DNA from 2 places in the Paenibacillus sp. FSL R7-0198 genome. Region 2 is predicted to be linked to the other one. Evidence: a T-box and tRNA genes for the amino acid it is inferred to sense, from the RefSeq annotation. Region 2 holds a T-box; the other holds one or more tRNA genes.
What was found. A T-box is a leader RNA that pairs with one kind of tRNA and senses whether it is charged. The one in region 2 lies ahead of tyrS (tyrosine--tRNA ligase), so its partner is inferred to be a tRNA-Tyr.

Region 1 (4,192 bases), 3.2 Mb from region 2:
TCTCGGATTCCCGATAACGGAACTCATTGCCGAACCCGTCACTACCATGTTCCCGCTGCAAATTATGAATACACTGGAATCCATTGTTGTTGAATAATAGAACGGTCATCTTCTTCTGTTCCTGCAAACTGGTCACAAACTCCGAATGCAGCATCAGATAACTGCCATCCCCCACCATGGCGTACACTTCACGATCCGGCTCAGCAAGTGCTGCTCCGAACGCTCCGCTTACCTCGTACCCCATACAGGAGAATCCATACTCCATGTGATACGTCTTTGGTTCAGCCGCACGCCACAGACGATGCAGGTCTCCTGGCAGACTGCCTGCCGCACACACAATAACGGAGGAAGGATCAATCGTCCGATTAACTATGCCGACTGCCGTTGTCTGTGCCAGCCCTGCTTCATGTTGAGCTGCATACAGCCGATCCACTTCTGCATTCCACTCAGCGCGGAGATCAGCGATTTCGGATGCACCATATGCACTGCGGTATTGTCTTTGCTGCAATTCCTTCTGCAAAGCCTGCAATCCTTCGCGCGCATCTGCCAGGATGGCTTTTCCGCCTAACTTGGCGGCATCCATGCCGTTCAAGTTGATGTTGATGAATGACACTTCCGGATGCTGAAAAGCAGAGCGGGACGCAGTCGTGAAATCCGAGAACCGCGTACCGACGCCGATCACAACGTCTGCTTCTCTCGCCAGCCTATTGGCTGCCAGAGAGCCGGTAACCCCGATGGCCCCCACATTCAGTGGGTGGTCCCAAGAGACTGCGCTCTTGCCCGCCTGCGTCTCGGCGATCGGAATACCAAATGCTTCGGCGAACTCCACGAGTTGAACGGACGCCTCAGAGTACAACACACCGCCGCCTGCAACGAGCATCGGCTTTCTGCCTCGGGCAATCTGCTCCGTTGCCCGCTCAATGGCTGCCTGTACCGGGGGGCGACGGTCCAGATAATGTACTTTGCGGGCAAAGAACGATTCTGGATAATCGTACGCCTCTGCCTGCACATCCTGCGGCAGTGCGAGCGTTACTGCTCCCGTCTCTGCTGGATCGGTTAGTACACGCATGGCCTGTGTAACAGCAATCATCAGCTGTTCGGGACGAACAATGCGATCCCAGTACTTGCTGACGGCTTTGAATGGATCAGTGGCTGAGATCGTATAATCACTGCTCACTTCCAACTGTTGAAGTACCGGGTCCGGTTCCCGTGTAGCAAAGTTGTCTCCAGGAAGCAATAAAACCGGAATTCGGTTCACCGTTGCAGTAGCTGCCGCTGTAATCATATTCAAAGCACCAGGTCCAATAGATGTTGTACATGCATAGATCTGTCTGCGGTTCTTCTGCTTGGCATAAGCCGCTGCCGTATGCACCATACCTTGTTCGTTCTTGCCTTGCATATACGTCAGGCTTCCCGGACTGCGCTCCAGCGCTTCTCCAATGCCTGTTACATTGCCATGTCCAAAAATACCGATGATTCCCTTCACAAACTTGGTTTCCACCCCGTCAACCGAGATATATTGCTGATCCAGGTATCGAAGCAGTGCCTGAGCCATCGTTAGTCGAATTGTATTCATGAATTGATCGCCGTCCTTTCCTTTACGGGTTAAGCGCTTAATCTACGTTAAGTTTAAGCGCCTTACCCCTTAAGGTTAAGCGCTTAATTGATATGGTATTACAGGTTAATGATTTACGCAAGCTATTTTTGTAAGCGTTTTTATATAAGTGGTAAAGAAGAGTATATCCAGGCGTTATACGGTGCGTTAGATCTGTTCCATTTGAATAGCGTCCACAATTAACAAGGACAAATTTAAGGTGGGGAAATTTATGCAAGCTCGAGTTACATCCTGGTACATGATAAAGAGCCATATACTTTCTGAGAGCACCACGTACTAAATTACCAATATATCTATGAATGCAAAAAAAGAAAGAGACGGTGAGTACCATCTCTTTCTTTTTCAATATATAAGCGGGTGATGGGAATCGAACCCACGCTATTAGCTTGGAAGGCTAAAGTTCTACCATTGAACTACACCCGCATAACAACAATCGGGATGACACGATTTGAACATGCGACCCCCTGGTCCCAAACCAGGTGCTCTACCAAGCTGAGCTACATCCCGTTATCTATACCGGCGAGAGGACTCGAACCTCCACGGTTTCCCACTCGATTTTGAGTCGAGCGCGTCTGCCATTCCGCCACGCCGGCAAAATATGAAGTTATAATGGCGCGCCCTGAGAGATTCGAACTCCCGGCCTTTTGATTCGTAGTCAAACGCTCTATCCAGCTGAGCTAAGGGCGCAAAATATTGGAGCGGAAGACGGGAATCGAACCCGCGACCCTCGCCTTGGCAAGGCGATGCTCTACCGCTGAGCCACTTCCGCAAATAAGGGATGCGCGTGGAGGGACTTGAACCCCCACGTCAAAGACGCTAGATCCTAAGTCTAGTGCGTCTGCCAATTCCGCCACACGCGCATATAATGGTGAGTCATGAAGGGCTCGAACCTTCGACACCCTGATTAAAAGTCAGGTGCTCTACCAACTGAGCTAATGACTCATAGAAAAACTGGTGGAGGATGATGGATTCGAACCACCGAACCCGTACGGGAGCAGATTTACAGTCTGATGCGTTTGGCCGCTTCGCTAATCCTCCAGGATTACATGGTGCCGGCGAGAGGACTTGAACCCCCAACCTACTGATTACAAGTCAGTTGCTCTACCAGTTGAGCTACACCGGCGTATTAAAGGTGTTATATATGGTGGCTCGGGACGGAATCGAACCGCCGACACGAGGATTTTCAGTCCTCTGCTCTACCGACTGAGCTACCGAGCCTTACTAAATCAAAAAATGGCGGAACCGACGGGATTCGAACCCGCGATCTCCTGCGTGACAGGCAGGCATGTTAGGCCAACTACACCACGGTTCCAGATCACTTTCTCAAGGAAAGTATAATTGCGGGGGCAGGATTTGAACCTGCGGCCTTCGGGTTATGAGCCCGACGAGCTACCGGGCTGCTCCACCCCGCGTCGTTATAAAGTTATATGGTGGAGGCTGAGGGGATCGAACCCCCGACCCTCTGCTTGTAAGGCAGATGCTCTCCCAGCTGAGCTAAGCCTCCATATTATGACCCGTAGGGGATTCGAACCCCTGTTACCTCCGTGAAAGGGAGGTGTCTTAACCCCTTGACCAACGGGCCTTACTGGCTCCCCGAACAGGGCTCGAACCTGTGACAACTCGATTAACAGTCGAGTGCTCTACCAACTGAGCTATCAGGGAATGGTGGAGCCAAGCGGGATCGAACCGCTGACCTCCTGCTTGCAAGGCAGGCGCTCTCCCAGCTGAGCTATGGCCCCATACTCTGGTGTATTTCTTGTTGTGGTCTTGCTATGGGCCCTGGTGGACTCGAACCACCGGCCTCACCCTTATCAGAGGTGCGCTCTAACCAACTGAGCTAAGGGCCCTTATCAATTTTCGAAAAAAAATACCCCAATGGGGTTTCGCTTGGCGGCGTCCTACTCTCCCAGGACCCTGCGGTCCAAGTACCATCGGCGCTAGAGGGCTTAACGGTCGTGTTCGGGATGGGTACGTGTGGAACCCCTCCGCCATCGCCACCAAACGCGTAGCTTACATTTCAGAGTGTTGTTCTCTGAAAACTAGATTCGAAACGAAACATGCGAATTATCACTTGCATATTTGGATAAGCCCTCGACCGATTAGTACTGGTCAGCTCCATGCATTGCTGCACTTCCACCCCCAGCCTATCTACCTCGTCGTCTTCAAGGGGTCTTACATACTGGGAAATCTCATCTTGAGGGGGGCTTCACGCTTAGATGCTTTCAGCGTTTATCCCGTCCGTACATAGCTACCCAGCGGTGCTCCTGGCGGAACAACTGGTACACCAGCGGTACGTCCATCCCGGTCCTCTCGTACTAAGGACAGCTCCTCTCAAATTTCCTACGCCCACGACAGATAGGGACCGAACTGTCTCACGACGTTCTGAACCCAGCTCGCGTACCGCTTTAATGGGCGAACAGCCCAACCCTTGGGACCTACTTCAGCCCCAGGATGCGATGAGCCGACATCGAGGTGCCAAACCTCCCCGTCGATGTGGACTCTTGGGGGAGATAAGCCTGTTATCCCCAGGGTAGCTTTTATCCGTTGAGCGATGGCCCTTCCATGCGGTACCACCGG
Region 2 (4,192 bases):
TTTCCTGAGGTTGCTCAGGCCGAAAACCGTTATCTTCTGCTCCTTCAGGAGGTGATTAAGCGGCAAGCGGTTCTCATTGCCCAATGGCAGCGTGTTGGTTTCATTCATGGCGTGATGAACACGGATAACATGGCGATCAGTGGTGAGACCATCGATTATGGTCCGTGCGCCTTTATGGATGCGTACAATCCTTCAACCGTATTTAGCTCCATTGACAGACAAGGCCGCTATGCTTATGGTAATCAACCGTATATTGCCGGGTGGAATTTGGCTCGTTTTGCTGAGACGCTTCTGCCGTTGTTGCATGAAGATGAAGAGCAGGCGGTGCAACTCGCGCAGGATACCATCGCACAATTTTCTGAATTGTATCATCATCACTGGCTCAAGGGGATGCGTGCCAAACTGGGCTTGTTGGATGAAGAGGCCGATGATGAGGCATTGATCAAGGATCTTCTTGAACTTATGGAGAAGCATAGTGCAGATTACACCAATACGTTCCTGGCTTTGACCTTTGATACATTGGAAGGAACAGCTTTGTTTGGCACGACAGAATTTGCTGAATGGCAAGAGCGGTGGCAAGCGAGATTGGACAGACAGCAGGGGGAGAAGGAAGTCTCTAAGCAGTTGATGAGAACAAGCAATCCAGCTGTCATTCCCCGCAATCATCGGGTCGAAGAAGCGCTTGAGCGAGCAGAGAATCATGGAGATCTTAGCGTGATGGAGAAGCTTTTGGCAGTTCTTTCAGATCCGTTCGCGCACTCACCTGAGCAGGCTGAATATGCCGAACTACCTGCACAATGCAATACTTCCTACCAAACTTTTTGTGGGACCTGATTGAACAATACGGAAGAAGAGGCTGCCTTCGGCAGCTTTTTCATTTTTTCATTCTGTCATCGATGTTACTTTTATATAGGCAGGTGCATTCATGTCCAACATGTTAAGCAAACAACAATTGGCAGACATCCTTATACAGCTTTTAGAGCGTACATCTCTCCGTAGGGAACAGATGCAGAACTATGTTAACCGCTTGTTTGAGACCTTTAAATGCGATGGTGTGCCCTATGTAGAGAATGGAGAAGATGCGTATATTGTTCGAATATACGAACGTGGTCTCGTCTCATTGGAGAAACGGGTGAAACAGCCGGATGAAGTCGTCTATTGGCTGCTGGAGGATATTATTTTCACCGCGACGCATGTAGGGTTGTTGGAAAGATATGGCGTGGATAATAAACAGACGTATTTGAACTACACAAATGAAGTGATGAATGAACTAAACAGGGGTGTTCAGGAAGCCTTCCAGCAGATCGGTGATCCGTACTTACATTGGTATCAGACGGGTAAACGTCAGGAGTTAGAGGGCATGAAGTAAATAAAAATGAGGTGTGTTACATGAGCGAGCAAGATATTAATGATGTATGGTATGACTATGCTGTGTTATTTGTCGAAAAAAAGAATAAATCTGAACAGGGCTGGGCTTCGTTGACTTCGAACGAGCAGGATATTGCTGCTTTATGGCTGTTAGAGGCGGATGTCTTTAATGGCGGTTTTATTCAGTTTTTCTGTAACTGGGGGGAAGAGGTATACCGTTACGCGTTGCGGGCATTACATACCATTGGTGCGACTCAAGTCGTGGAGATTATAACGTCAGCATACGGCTGCATGGAGCATCTGAAAGAGGATGAAAGGCTTACTGAACTGTGGGACATTCCTAAATTACTGACCAAGGAACAAGAGGACCAGTTAGATGCGCTGGATCAGAAATTTTGGAATAATGAGGATCAGATTGCGGAGAAAGCCTATGGTTATTATCACGGAAAATTGAACATGATGATTATATAATCTGGTTTCAATTATGCATCCGTTGTTCTGTTCAAAGATTGCATACTTGGTCTTGCAATGACTGGAACGTTCGGCTATACTTGCTATAAATTGAATACATGAATCACGTTGATAGAGCGCAGTAGCGGCTTTGTCCCTGTTACAGAAAGTCAGGGGTTGATGGAACCTGATACATACAAGGGCTGCGAATTACACTCTGGAGTACTTGGGTAATGCCAAGCGGATGGGCAAACGATATATTGCCAAAAGTGGTATGGATAACGTGTTAAGCTCACGTGTTGTCCATGCAATTTGGGTGGTACCACGGTTATGATAATCGTCCCTGTGTCTAATGAAGACAAGGAGGCGATTTTTTTGTGTCCAAAAAAGCCGTTCCAGCGTGTAATTTCGTAATTTAACGTAGATCATGACTGAATTTTGAGGATAGAAAAGGGGTTATACGAATGAATATTATTGATGAACTACAGTGGCGTGACGCCATTAACCAGCAGACGGATGCAGAGGGACTACGTGAATTGACTGAAACGAAATCCGTTTCTTTGTACTGCGGCGTTGACCCTACGGGGGATAGCATGCATATCGGACATCTCATTCCCTTCATGATGCTGAAAAGGTTTCAACTGGCAGGACATCGTCCGGTTATTTTGATTGGTGGAGCTACAGGCACGATTGGTGACCCAAGTGGTCGTCAGGCAGAGCGTTCTCTGCAAACGATGGAGCAAGTGCAGGAGAATGTGGATGCACTGACAGCGCAGATGAAGAAGTTGTTCGTAACAGACGGTGATAATCAGGTTCGCATGGTGAACAACTACGATTGGACACACAAAATCAATGTCATTGAATTCTTACGTGACTACGGCAAAAACTTTAACCTCAACACGATGCTTGCTAAGGATGTAGTTGCGAGCAGACTGGAAGGCGGAATCTCGTTCACCGAGTTTTCATACCAGATCCTTCAATCTCTCGACTACCTGCACCTGTTCCAAAATGAAGATGTACAGCTTCAAATCGGCGGTTCTGATCAATGGGGGAATATCACGAGTGGTCTTGATCTGATTCGTAAAAAAGAAGGATCTGAAGCGAAGGCGTACGGTCTGACCATTCCGCTCATGCTCAAATCCGACGGTACGAAATTTGGTAAAACAGCTGGCGGCGCAATCTGGCTTGATCCGAACAAAACGACACCATTTGAATTCTACCAGTTCTGGGCGAATACAGATGACCGTGATGTGATCAAATACCTGAAATACTTTACCTTCCTGAGCAAAGAAGAAATCGAAGCTTTGGCTGAAAAGGTAGAGACAGAGCCGCATAGACGTGAAGCACAGAAAGCACTCGCGGAAGAAATGACAAAATTTGTTCACGGCGAAGAAATGCTCGAACAGGCTAAACGAATTACAGCGGCGCTGTTCAGTGGTGATATCCGTTCCCTGACAGCTGATGAAATCGAACAGGGCTTCAAGGAAATGCCAACATTCGAAACGGACGGCGAAGCGAAAAATATCGTCGACTGGCTCGTAGATCTGGGGCTGGAGCCATCCAAACGCCAGGCGCGTGAGGATGTCACTAAAGGCGCAATCTCCATGAACGGTGAGAAAATCACAGAGCTTGAATTTACAGTCTCGGCAGAGCATGCCATTGGCGGTAAATTCATCATTATCCGTAAAGGTAAGAAGAACTACAGCTTGGTCAAACTTCAATCGTAGTTTCCAAGAAATAGTACGTAACACAGGCACGTATAGAGACTAAAATAGACACACAAATAAAGATACAAATACAGAAACAAAAAGACCGTCTTCCATCTCTGTCAGGCGACAGAAGGGAGACGGTCTTTAGTATAACAGGTCATTGCTTGACCTATAGTTTATTGATTAACGATCGCTGTGATTTCTTCATCCAGATCAAGTCGTACATTCTCACGATACGCCCGGATGTTGTATTCACTGTGCAGGTAACGAAGAATCGCTTCAATCATATTGGACTCGACCAGATATTGACTGCGTCCTTGGATCCAAACTTCAGCGGAATAACCTGTATCTTCTTCCCAGCTCAGTTCTACATTCACATCGGTTGGACGTACACCCTTACGTTCTGCCATATGAATACAGATTGCATTCACAATTTCATCCATGCTCAGAACCATAGAGATTAGTACCGTCCGTTTCTGTTACGGTCATCATCACGATCATTGCGACGGTCATAACGACCATCCGCTGCAGGTTTGCGACGATTGGAGATGGCTCTGAAGAGTGCCATAGCCAGCATAACAATCAACATGATTGCTGCAACGTTCACGAGCAATCCAAGGATGTTACCAAGGGCGCCCATGCCACCGAACAGTCCGCCGAACATC

Region 1: it has a tRNA-Tyr gene. The T-box ahead of tyrS (tyrosine--tRNA ligase) is inferred to sense a tRNA for this amino acid. The anticodon was not compared.

Annotation. Positions count from the first base shown of each region.
Region 1 is NZ_JBBOCB010000001.1:4,002,469-4,006,660, reverse strand. Features, by position in the region: gene iolD (3D-(3,5/4)-trihydroxycyclohexane-1,2-dione acylhydrolase (decyclizing)) at 1-1,576, opposite strand, end outside; tRNA gene MKY87_RS17345 (tRNA-Gly) at 1,968-2,038, opposite strand; tRNA gene MKY87_RS17340 (tRNA-Pro) at 2,049-2,122, opposite strand; tRNA gene MKY87_RS17335 (tRNA-Leu) at 2,130-2,208, opposite strand; tRNA gene MKY87_RS17330 (tRNA-Arg) at 2,226-2,302, opposite strand; tRNA gene MKY87_RS17325 (tRNA-Gly) at 2,310-2,384, opposite strand; tRNA gene MKY87_RS17320 (tRNA-Leu) at 2,395-2,475, opposite strand; tRNA gene MKY87_RS17315 (tRNA-Lys) at 2,482-2,557, opposite strand; tRNA gene MKY87_RS17310 (tRNA-Tyr) at 2,568-2,653, opposite strand; tRNA gene MKY87_RS17305 (tRNA-Thr) at 2,663-2,738, opposite strand; tRNA gene MKY87_RS17300 (tRNA-Phe) at 2,758-2,833, opposite strand; tRNA gene MKY87_RS17295 (tRNA-Asp) at 2,850-2,927, opposite strand; tRNA gene MKY87_RS17290 (tRNA-Met) at 2,954-3,027, opposite strand; tRNA gene MKY87_RS17285 (tRNA-Val) at 3,044-3,119, opposite strand; tRNA gene MKY87_RS17280 (tRNA-Glu) at 3,126-3,197, opposite strand; tRNA gene MKY87_RS17275 (tRNA-Asn) at 3,202-3,277, opposite strand; tRNA gene MKY87_RS17270 (tRNA-Ala) at 3,279-3,354, opposite strand; tRNA gene MKY87_RS17265 (tRNA-Ile) at 3,389-3,462, opposite strand; rRNA gene rrf (5S ribosomal RNA) at 3,501-3,617, opposite strand; rRNA gene MKY87_RS17255 (23S ribosomal RNA) at 3,695-4,192, opposite strand, start outside.
Region 2 is NZ_JBBOCB010000001.1:834,585-838,776, reverse strand. Features, by position in the region: gene MKY87_RS03460 (protein adenylyltransferase SelO) at 1-834, shown strand, start outside; gene MKY87_RS03455 (Imm63 family immunity protein) at 926-1,369, shown strand; gene MKY87_RS03450 (DMP19 family protein) at 1,390-1,839, shown strand; T-box leader at 1,939-2,166, shown strand; gene tyrS (tyrosine--tRNA ligase) at 2,283-3,545, shown strand; gene MKY87_RS03440 (YxcD family protein) at 3,704-3,982, opposite strand; gene MKY87_RS03435 (hypothetical protein) at 3,988-4,192, opposite strand, start outside.